One region of the Glycomyces sp. NPDC048151 genome, then DNA from elsewhere that is predicted to be linked to it. Evidence: riboswitches for the same ligand, from Rfam matches in the RefSeq annotation. Region 1 holds a riboswitch; the other holds the start of a gene.
What was found. A riboswitch is a leader RNA that binds a small molecule or an ion and turns the genes downstream of it on or off. The one in region 1 is predicted to bind cobalamin.

Region 1 (5,684 bases):
CAACCCCAAGGGCGGCGCGGGCAAGACCGTCGCTGTCCTCATGCTCGCCATGACGTTCGGCCGCCACCGCGGCGGCTACGTGCTCGCGTGGGACAACAACGAGACGCAGGGGACGCTGGGCATGCGCGCCCAGCAGGACTTCCACGTGCGGACCGTCCGGGACCTGCTGCGCGACCTCGACCACTTCCGGGGCCCCACGGGGCGCATCGGCGACCTCTCGCAGTACGTGCGCGCCCAGGGCGGCGCGATGTTCGACGTGCTCGCCTCCGACGAGTCGGCGACGGCCGGGGAGATGCTCACGTCGCAGGCGTTCGGCGACCTGCGCGAAGCGGTGTCGCGCTTCTACAAGCTCATCGTCGTCGACACCGGCAACAACGTGCGGGCGGCGAACTGGCAGGCGGCGATCGACGCGACCGACCAGCTGGTGGTGACGATGTCGGCCCGCAACGACTCGGCGGAGACCGCCGCGCGGATGCTCGACCACTTGGAGCAGACCGGCCGCCGCGACCTGGTGCGCGGCGCGGTGTCGGTGGTGTCGATGCCCGCCCACCGCAAGGACGTGGACCTGCCCGCGGTGCAGCGGCACTTCGCGGCCCGCACGAGGGCGGTCCTGCTCGCGCCGTACGAGAAGCTCCTCGACTCGGGCGAGCCGATCCGCTACGACTCGCTGAGCAAGGCGTCGTCGTCGGCCTGGCTGCGGATCTCCTCGGCCGTCGCCGAGGGGCTGTAGGCGGCGAGGAGCCCGACGAGGCCCGCCGCGGCGTCGGCGAGGCGCCGGTCGTCCTCGTCGGCGTGGCCCAGGACGAGCGCGCCCTGCACGAACACGAGGACCGTGGCGGCGAGCCGCGGAGGGTCCGCCGCGGCGTGCATCTCGCCGCGCTCGACCGCCCGTGCCAGGATCGCGGCGAGATCGCGTTCGAGCTCCGTCCAGGCCTCCTGGACGCGGCGCATCGTGGCGGGGTCGTCGGCCAGCTCCACCGCGGCGCGCACCACGAAACCGCCCTCTTTGGAATGGCGGGCCACGACCTCCAGCAGATCGGCCACCACCCGCGGCGCGTCGATGCGCTCGTCGCTCCCGCGCTCGAGGGCGCGGTGGGCGATCGCTCGCAGCTCCGGCTCGGTGTCCTCCCGGTAGCGGCCCAGCGCGGTGATGTAGAGCTGGTGCTTGGACCCGAATGCGGCGTAGAGCCCGGCGCGGTTCATGCCGGTCGCCGCGACGAGGTCCGACATGGAGGTGGCGGAGAACCCGCGCTCCAGGAAGACCCGTGTCGCAGCGCGAAGAACTCTGTCCAAATCGGCGTTCTTATTTCTGCTCACGTTGTGCACCGTATCGACACCCGGTGCTACGGGTCAATAACCGCAAGGCGGGAGTTCACTCGCGTGGCGCGAGTGAACGGCTGCACTGCGCGACCGGTCAGCTTGACACCCAGCGAATCCACCCGCGAGAATGACCCAAATTGCATAGGCGTCTGGCGGGGGAAGTCCGGTGAAAGGCCGGCGCTGACCCGCAACGGTAGTCGCGGTCCGTCAACTCAGACAAACTGCCGAGCACCCTTCGATCCTGCTCGGTCCACCCGCGTGAGCCCGAATGCCCGCCGACGACGCCGTCCGAATTGTCAACGCCTGTCGTGGTCTACAGGCGCTTGCGGCGCCGCCGCCTGCCCGAAGACCCAACTCGCTCAAGGAAAGGTCAGGCAATTGCGCCACCTGCCCGCCCGACTGCTGGCCGCCGCCGCGGTCGTGCCCGTCGCCGTCCTCGCCTCCGCCGCACCGGCTGAGGCCCAAGACGCCCCGTTCGCGCAGCCCGCCCAGGCCGCCGCGTCCTGGCTCGTCGCCCAGTCCGACGGCACCTCCTGGAACGGCGGGGACGTCTCGTCCTCGCTCGACGCCGTCATCGCCCTGGAGGCCGCCCGCGTCGGCGGCGACCAGGTCCAGGCCACCCTCGAGTGGCTCAACAGCAACGAGACGCTCTCCCCGTACGTGTACCCCGCGGTCGAGGGCGCGACCGAGCCCGCGCTCAACGCCGGCGCCGCCGGGAAGGTCATGTACACCGTCGCGACCGCCGGGGGCGACCCGACGAACTTCGCCGAGATCCGCCTCGCCGACGAGGTCACCGCCTCGCAGACCGCGAACGGCACCTACGGCGACGGCACCGCGCCGTCCACCGCGTGGGCCGTCCTCGGCCTCGCCCGCACCGGCACCCCGGCCGGCCCCGAGGCCGCGGCCGGGCTCGCCGCGGTCCAGTGCCCCGACGGCGGGTTCAACTTCGGCGACGTCGACGGCGGCGACGACTGCGTCTCCGACCCCGACACGACCGGTCTCGTCGCGTCCGCGCTCGCGACCCTCGGCGACGACGCCGCCGCCCCGCTGACCGCGGCCGTGGAGTGGCTCGAGGCCGCGCAGGCCGAGGACGGCGGGTTCGACAACGGCTTCGGCGAGAACGCGAACTCGACCGCGATGGCCGCCCAGGCGTTCCTGGCGACCGATCGGGCCGACGCCGCCGAGCGCGCCGTCTCGTTCCTGCTGACGCTCCAGTTCGGCTGCGACAGCGACGCGCCGGGCGCGCTCATGTACACCGACCCCGAGGACCCCGAGTTCGGCGAGGCCTCGCGCCTGCTCGCGACCGCGCAGGCGATCGTCCCGATCGCGGGCCAGGACCTCGCGAACCTCGACGCCACCGGCATCGAGGCCGCCGCCCCGGGCACCGGCTGCGAGAGCGCCGGCGCCGGGGACGAGTCCGCGACCGACGCGGCCGCCGACGAGGACGAGGGTTCGGCCTCGTGGGTGCCGTGGGCGATCGGTGCCGCCGTGGTCGTGCTCGTCGCGCTCATCGTCGCCTTCGCGCTGCAGTCCCGCAAGCGCGGCGCCGGTGCGTCCCCGGCCGGGGACGCGGCGCCCGCCGAGGAGCCGAAGGGCGACTCGGGCGAGGCCTCCGGCGACGGCGAAAGCGCTGACGGCGACGGCACCGACAAGCAATAGTCGGCACGTGTCCCGAAGCGAACGAAACGCAGGCAGCGCCCGCCGGTCCGGCGGGCGCTGCCTGCGCGCTGCGATAGCGGTGCTCTTCGCGGTCCTCTTCCCCGCCTCCCCTGCCGCCGCTCATGACGGCTGCCTCGAAGTCACGGTCGTCGTCGACTTCGGGACGCTCGCGACCGAGCCCGCGACCGGGTGCGCCGCCGACCCGGCGAACGGCCTGGACGCGCTCGCGCAGGCCGGGTTCGCCGTCACCGAGGTCGCCTCGATCCGCGGCATGGTCTGCCGCATCGACGACCTCCCCGAAAGCGACTGCGGCGCAGCGCCTCCCGCGAAGGAGTACTGGTCGTATTGGCGGGCCAACGCCGACGACGAGACCTGGTCCTACTCGCCCGTGGGCGGCGGCGACGCGCGCCCCGACGCGGGCGACGTCGAGGGCTGGGTGTTCGGCGACGGCTCGACCGCGCCCGCGATCACCCCCGTCGAGGCCGCCGAGTCGACCGAGGGGCACGGCCCGGGAGAGCAGACGGAGCGCTCGTTCACGTGGGTCGTCGCGGTCGTCGCGATCGCCGCCGTCGCCGCGCTCGCGATCTGGCGCATGCGCCGCGACCGGCGCGCATGACCGGTCCGAGCAGCGCCGGTACCCGACCGCCGGTCCGGCGGTCGGCATGAGCGGAGCCCGCTCGGGGCCTTCCGCGTCCCGCCGGACCGCCCATCCGGTCGCCTGGTGGGGCTGGGCCCTGCTGCTCGCCACCGCCGCCGGGCGCACCGGCAACCCGTGGCTGCTGCTCCTCATCGTCGCCGTCGCAGGGCTGGTCGTCACCTGGTGCCGCGGATCCGAGCCCTGGTCCGGCGCGTACCGGGTCTTCCTCGTCATCGGCTTGAGCGCCATCGCGGTCCGTATTGCGTTCTACGTCGTCTTCGGCGGCTCCGACGGCCCCACCGTCCTTTTCACCCTCCCCTCCGCGACCCTCCCCGCCTGGGCCGCGGGCTTCCGGCTCGGCGGCGACGTGACCGCCGAAGGCGCCCTCGCCGCCGCCTACGACGGCCTCCGGCTCGCCACCCTCCTCGTCTGCGTCGGCGCGGCCAACGCGCTCGCCAGCCCCCGGCGGCTGCTCCGCTCGGTCCCGGCCGCCCTGTACGAGGTGAGCGTCGCGGTCGTCGTCGCGCTGTCGGTCGCCCCGCAGCTCGTCGAGAGCGTCGGCCGCGTCCGCCGTGCGAGGGCCCTGCGCGGCAACACGGGCCGCAGCCCCGCGAACCTCATGCGCACAATCGTCTCCCCGGTCCTGCACGACGCGCTCGACCGGTCGCTCGCCCTCGCCGCAGCGATGGCCTCGCGCGGCTACGGCCGCGCCGCCGGAATCCCCGCCTCAGCCCGTCGCACCACCGGCGCGTCACTCCTCATCGGACTCATCGGGCTCTGCGCGGGCGCGTACGTGCTCCTCGGCGCCGGGACGCCAGCACCGCTGGCCTGGTCGGTCGTCGCCGTCAGCGCGGGCGTCGCGGCCTTCGGGATCGCGTTCGCCTCCAAGCGGGTCCCGCACACCCGCTACCGCCCCGACCGGTTCGGCGCCCGCGACTGGCTCGTGGTCGCCTCCGGCGCGGCCGCCGTCGCCGGAAGCGTCCTCAGTGGACTCTACGAGCCCGCGGCGCTGTGGCCCGCGACGAACCCGATCACGGTGCCCGACCTGCCGATGTGGGCCGCGGGCGGCATCCTCCTCGCCACCGCGCCCGCCCTGCTCGTGCCGTCCCAAAGAGGAGGAACACCATGAACCCCGGCGGGATCGCCTTCGACCGCGTCACCTTCGCCTACACGGGGAAGCGAGTGCTGGACGACGTCTCGTTCGACCTCCCCGAAGGCGAGTTCTGCCTGCTCGTCGGCCCCACCGGCGCGGGCAAGTCGACGCTGCTGAAGGCCGTGAACGGCCTCGTCCCGCACTTCACCGGCGGCAGCATGTCCGGCCGGATCACCGTGGCGGGCAGGGAGGTCCGCGGCTCGACCCCGGCCGACCTGGCCGACCTCGTCGGGTACGTCGGCCAGGACCCCTTGGCGGGCTTCGTGACCGACGAGGTCGAGCGCGAACTCGCCTACACCGCCGAGCAGCTCGGCGTCGACCCCGCCGCGATGCGCAAGCGCGTCACCGAGATCGTGGACCTCCTCGGTCTCGCCGACGTGCGCGCCCGCGACCTCGCCGCCCTCTCCTCCGGTCAGCGCCAACGGGTCGCGATCGGCGCGGCCCTCGTCGCCGGGCCCGCCGCGCTCGTCCTCGACGAGCCGACCTCCGCGCTCGACCCGACCGCCGCCGACGAAGTGCTCTCCGCGCTCCACCGCCTCGTCCACGACCTCGGCGTCACCGTGCTCCTCGCCGAGCACCGGCTCGAACGCGTCGCCCAGTACGCCGACTCGGCACTGCTCCTCAACGGCGGCAAGGTGACCCACGGCCCGGTGGGCGAAGTCCTGGCCGTCTCGCCGGTCGCGCCGCCCGTCGTCGACCTCGGCCGCCTCGCCGGATGGCCCGGACCGCCCGTCACCATCCGCGAAGCCCGCAGGCACGCCGGTGACTTGCGCGAACGGCTCGCCTCGCTCACACCGGCTTCCGTCGTCGAGACCCCGGCCGGGCCGCCGCTGCTCGACGCCCGCGGCGTCCACGTCGACTACCCCGGCGGCGTCCGCGCCGTCGACGGCGTCGACCTCGTCGCCGGACGCAGCG
Region 2 (5,684 bases), 120 kb from region 1:
CGCGACGGGTGCGTAGACCGCAAGTGTCTCTTCGTAGGTGCCGTAGAAGTGCGCCTGGTGGCTGGTCACGTAGACGATGCGACCGCCGCGCGGCATGTACGTGAGTGCCTTGGTCGCGAGGTCCACTTGGGCGTCGCGGTTGAGGCGGAGCGCGTAGTCGGCGTCGACGTCCTTCTCGAGGCCGCCGGAGGCGTTGAGTACGAGTACGTCGAGGCGTTCGACGCCCGCGAGCATGGCGTCGACCTGCGCGGCGTCGGTGATGTCGGCTTGGACCGCCGTGCCCGTGGCCCCCCGCTCCTCGACGTCGGCGACGACCTTCTCGGCTCGCTTCGCCTTGTCCCTGTAGTTGACCAGGAGGTGCGCGCCCTCGTCAGCGAGGAGCCGGGCAGTGGCCGCCCCGATGCCCCTGGACGCGCCGGTGATGAGCACCGTCTTGCCTGCTAGCTGCCCCAACGACTCGCCCTTTCTCGAGGGAAATCGGGACAGCGTAATGAACCGTTCGCTTCGAGAGGCGCTGTTCGGGGCTACGAGGGAGTTCTGCCACAGCAACACCCTCTAGAAGCCCATGACCTCGACGCTTAGAAGGTAGCCACCTCAGGGTCATTCGTCGGGAAGCCCTCTGGCATCCCCCATAGGCCGAGATCATCGCTGTAAAGCGAGGCAAGGAAATCCACGACACCGACGTGGTACTCCGACCAGTCACCGTTTTCTCCCGAGACCACGATCGACCAGTCGTCAGGGGATTCCGACCAGGTTCGCCAGAAGAAGTAGTCGCCTACGTCTGACGACCCCCAGAGCAGCAGACCGCCGGGCTCCGGAAACGGCACATAATCTGCGGCGTAGCCTTCTCTGCGCCAATCATCAAGGATCACTGCGGCTCGTCGATGGTCCGTGACGAAACGCGACTCCTCACCAGGATGGGGCAGATGAAGAATAAGAAAATCCTCCAGAACGAGTGCCGGGTAAGCCTCCGCCAGAGCGCGGAAGTCAGAGGGAAGCTCTACCCCCAGCTCTTCGCGCAGTAGGTCCCAACGCACCTCACGCGGCTCGGCCGCGCGGAACTTCACCATCGCGGGGATCGCGGACTCCAAGCTCGAAATCGAACGGCTGACTCGATAAGGGGTGTTCGGCATGACTCTCCATTCAACGCATCGGCCCGGCGGATTACCGCCGGGCCGATATGTTTGCGCCGCTTAGCTCTCGCGGCGGTGGACTTGTTGGGCTCCGGTTTGGTCTCGGGGCATGATCGTGATCTGGTCGACGTTGACGTGGGCGGGTCGGGTTGCGACCCAACTGATCGTGTCGGCGATGTCGTCGGCGGTCAGGGGCGTCATGTTCGCGTAGACGGCGTCGGCGCGGGCCTGGTCGCCTTCGAAGCGGACCAGGCTGAACTCGGTCTCGACCATGCCGGGGTCGATCTCGCAGACGCGAACGGGCTGGCCGATCAGTTCGAGGCGCAGGACGCGGGTCACCGCGGCCTCGGCGTGCTTCGCGGCGTTGTAGCCGCCGCCACCCGGGTAGGGCTGGTGGGCCGCGATCGAGCCGATGACGACGACCTGGCCGTTGCCGGAGGCGACGAGCTTCGGCAAGAGCGCCTTGGTGACGCGGATGGTGCCGAGCACGTTCACGTCGTACATCTGCTGCCACAGTTCGAGGTCGGCCGTGGCGATCGAGTCGAGGCCGAGCGCGCCGCCCGCGTTGTTCACGAGCAGGTCGCAGCGGGAGACGACGGCGGCGAAGGCGGCCACCGAGTCCTCGTCGGTGACGTCCAGCGGCAGCGCGGTCCCGCCGCACTCGGCGGCGACCTCGGCGAGCTTGTCGGCCCGGCGCGCGCCCAGGATCACGTCGAACCCGGCTTTGGCGAGGGCCTTCGCGGTGGCCGCTCCGATGCCGCTGCTCGCTCCCGTGACTACTGCTACAGGTTTGGTGCTCATGGGGCCCGAGCCTACCCATTCGCGGAGCCCTCGTCCCACTCTGCGGCCTCGTCGGGGGCCCGGGCCGGTCAGCGGTCGTACCATCGGTTCCGACGCTGGTTCCGGCGCGGTGCGAACCGCTCCGGCTAAGAGGGAACCTGGTGGGAATCCAGGACTGCCCCGCAGCGGTGAGAGGGAACGAAACCCGCCATAAGCACTGGGCCCGGAACCCTGGGAAGCGGCGGGAATTAGGAGCCGGAGACGGCAGGCCCTCGAGTCCGAATACCTGCCCGCGTACCGCGCGCGACCGCGCGCGGTCCCGTTGTCGCAAGTTCGAGGGAACTGACACATGAAGACGATTTCCACCGTGCTCGGATATCCGCGTATCGGCCCGAACCGCGAGCTCAAGCGCGCGCTCGAAGGCCACTGGTCGGGCAGGCTCGACGCCGCCGGGCTGGAGGCCGCCGCGGCGGCCGTCCGCTCCGGGATGCTCGACGACCTCTCGGTGCTCGACGCGGTCCCGACCGGCACCTTCTCCTACTACGACCATGTGCTCGACACGATCTGCGCCGTCGACGCGCTCGCGCCGCGCCACCACCGCGACACCGAGCTGGCCTCGTACTTCGCCGCCGCGCGCGGGGACGAGGCCGCCGTGCCGCTCGAGATGACCAAGTGGTTCGACACGAACTACCACTACCTGGTCCCCGAGATCGGGCCTGCGACCGCGTTCGCGGCCAAGCCCGCCAAGGCCGTCGCCGAGTTCCTGGAGGCGAAGGAGCGCGGACTCGACGCCCGGCCGGTGCTCCTCGGCCCCGTCTCGTTCCTCCTGCTGGCCAAGGCGAGCGAGGACGCACCGGACGGCTTCGCACCGTTCGACCGGCTCGGCGACCTCGTCGCGGTCTATGCGGAGCTGCTTGCGGCCCTTCGGGACGCGGGGGCGGATCTCGTCCAGCTCGACGAGCCCGCGCTCTGCGGCGATCGCACCGAGGCTGAGCTGGCCGCTGTCTCCGACACCTACCGGCGTTTGAGCGCCGACACCCAGATCCTCATCGCGGGCGGTTACGGGCCGTTCGGCGAGTCGCTTCCGGTGCTCCTCGATGCCGGTGTGGAAGGTGTCGCGCTGGACCTCGTGCGAGGCCGCAGTGACCTCGATGCACTTGAGGCACTGGATGTTTCACGTGAAACATTTTTCCTGGCCGGAGTGGTCGACGGCCGCAACATCTGGCGCGCCGACCTTGCCAACGGCGCGGCCGACCTCGCACGGCTGCAGGCCATCAGCGACCGCGTCGGGGTCTCCTCGTCATCCTCGCTGCTGCACGTCCCGGTGGACTTGGACGCCGAGACCGAGCTTCCCTCGGCCCTGTTCGAGCGGCTTTCGTTCGCCCGACAGAAACTCCAGGAGATCAAGGCCATCGCCGACCCGGCAGGCTCCCGCGAGGCCCGTCCGGCGACCCCGGACGCCTGGCGCGACGAGGCCGTGCGCGAGCGCCTGGCCGCGCTCGGCGCGGACGCCGACCGCCGCGTGCCCTACGCCGACCGGCAAGCGGCCCAAGCCGAACGCGTCCCCCTGCCGCCGCTGCCGACGACCACCATCGGGTCGTTCCCGCAGACCGCCGAGCTGCGCAACGCCCGCGCCGCGCACCGCCGCGGGCTCATGATCGACGCCGACTACAAGGCCCGCATGAAGGCCGAGGTCGCGTCGGTGATCGCGGAGCAGGAGAAGCTCGGCCTTGATGTCTTGGTGCACGGCGAGCCCGAGCGCAACGACATGGTGCAGTACTTCGCCGAGCAGCTGCACGGCTTCGCGACCACCGCCGCGGGCTGGGTGCAGTCCTACGGTTCGCGCTGCGTGCGCCCGCCGGTGCTCTACGCCGACGTCACTCGCCAGGCGCCGATGACCGTCGAGTGGACCTCGTACGCGCAGTCGCTCACCGAGAAGCCGGTCAAGGGCATGCTCACCGGGCCGGTGACGATCCTCGCGTGGTCGTTCGTGCGCGACGACCAGCCGCTCGCCGACACCGCCGACCAGGTCGCGCTCGCACTGCGCGACGAGGTCGCCGACCTCGAAGCGGCCGGGACCGCGATCATCCAGGTCGACGAGCCCGCGCTGCGCGAGCTGCTGCCCGTGCGCGCCGCTTCCCGTGCGGCGTACCGGGACTGGGCGACCCGCTCGTTCCGCGTCGCCACCTCGGGCGTGCGGCCGGAGACCTCGATCCACACGCACCTGTGCTACTCAGAGTTCGGCGAGGTCATCGACGCGATCGCGGCGCTCGACGCCGACGTGACCTCGATCGAGGCGTCCCGCTCCAAGATGGAGGTCCTCGCCGACCTCGACCGCGCGAACTACCGCAGCGCGGTCGGACCGGGCGTGTGGGACATCCACTCCCCGCGCGTCCCGAAGCCCGAGGACATGGCCGAGGCGCTGCGCCTGGCCGTGGCCGCGCTCGGCCCCGAGCGCGTGTGGGCGAACCCGGACTGCGGCCTGAAGACCCGCCGGTATGAGGAAGTCCGCCCGTCGCTCGAAGGCCTGGTCGCCGCCGCCAAGTCGGTCCGCGAGCAGCTCGTCTAGAACGGGACGTGCCCGCCGCGACCCGGCTCCGGCGCTGTCGGGGGCCGGGCGCGGCGGGCACGTACCCTTGCATATGTGGCGATAGACAACTACCGCGTCCTGGCCGAACCGGAGTTCGGCACCATGTCGGGCCTGGCCAAGGCCAGCGCCGACTGGCGACGGCTCGCGCACAACATCGAGACCCTCGGTGCGATCGCCGGGGTGCCGATGATGGCGATGGTCAAGGCCGACGCGTACGGGCACGGCATGGTCCCGGCCGGGCGGGTCTCGGTCGAGGCCGGGGCGGCGAGCCTCGGGGTCGTGACCCTCAGGGAGGCATGGCAGCTCAAGCGCCTGCCGGACCTCGCGGACACCACGGTGATGGCGTTCTTCTTCGCCCCGGACCAGCCGGGCCTGGCCGAGGTGGTCGGCGCGGGGATCGAGCTCGGGGTGTCGTCGATGGCGCAGCTCGACGCGGTCGCCGCGGCGGCCGACAAGGCCGGGCGTCCGGCGCGGATCCACCTCAAGGGCGATACGGGCATGTCGCGAGGCGGCGTGGTCGAGCCCGAGTGGGCGTTCGTCGCCGAAGCGGCGGCGAAGCACCAGGCCGCGGGTTCGGTCGTCGTCGTCGGCGCGTGGAGCCACATGGCGTGCGCCGACGAGATCGGTCACCCGGCGAATATCGAGCAGAAGGCCGCGTTCGAGCGGTTCCTCGGCACGGTGGCCGCGTCGGGCCTGGAGCCGGAGGTGCGACACCTGGCGAACTCGGCGGCGCTCATCTCGGACCCGGAGACCAGGTACGACATGGTGCGTCCGGGGATCGCGTTGTACGGGTACAACCCGGTGCCGCAGTTCGCGGTCGACCTGCGGCCGGTGATCGAGGTGCGGTCGGTCGTCATGTCGGTGAAGCGCCTGCCCGCCGGTACGGGCATCTCGTACGGGCACACGGTGCACTTGGAGCGGGACGCGAACGTGGCGCTCGTGCCGCTCGGGTACGCGGACGGCGTGCCGCGGGCGGCCTCGGGCAAGGCGGAGGTGTACCTGGCGGGCAAGCGCCGCCGGGTTTTGGGCCGGATCTGCATGGACCAGTTCATGGTCGACTGCGGCGACGACGCGGTGAGGCCGGGTGAGCCGGTGGTCCTCATCGGCGCGGGCGAGCAGCATCCGGACGCGGACGACTGGTCGGCGTGGGCGGGGACGATCCCGAACGACGTGCTGACGGC

Region 2: linked by a shared signal. The riboswitch ahead of metE (5-methyltetrahydropteroyltriglutamate--homocysteine S-methyltransferase) and the one ahead of ACGGCP_RS01600 (prenyltransferase/squalene oxidase repeat-containing protein) in region 1 are both predicted to bind cobalamin.

Annotation. Positions count from the first base shown of each region.
Region 1 covers NZ_JBIDBB010000001.1:322,946-328,629, reverse strand. Annotated here, with positions in the region: partial or broken gene ACGGCP_RS01610 (MinD/ParA family protein) at 1-730, shown strand, start outside; gene ACGGCP_RS01605 (TetR/AcrR family transcriptional regulator) at 658-1,317, opposite strand; cobalamin riboswitch at 1,447-1,615, shown strand; gene ACGGCP_RS01600 (prenyltransferase/squalene oxidase repeat-containing protein) at 1,699-2,979, shown strand; gene ACGGCP_RS01595 (hypothetical protein) at 2,987-3,595, shown strand; gene ACGGCP_RS01590 (CbiQ family ECF transporter T component) at 3,642-4,745, shown strand; gene ACGGCP_RS01585 (ABC transporter ATP-binding protein) at 4,742-5,684, shown strand, end outside.
Region 2 covers NZ_JBIDBB010000001.1:200,552-206,235, reverse strand. Annotated here, with positions in the region: gene ACGGCP_RS00985 (SDR family oxidoreductase) at 1-453, opposite strand, end outside; gene ACGGCP_RS00980 (hypothetical protein) at 579-1,133, opposite strand; gene ACGGCP_RS00975 (SDR family NAD(P)-dependent oxidoreductase) at 1,194-1,934, opposite strand; cobalamin riboswitch at 2,014-2,222, shown strand; gene metE (5-methyltetrahydropteroyltriglutamate--homocysteine S-methyltransferase) at 2,263-4,482, shown strand; gene alr (alanine racemase) at 4,558-5,684, shown strand, end outside.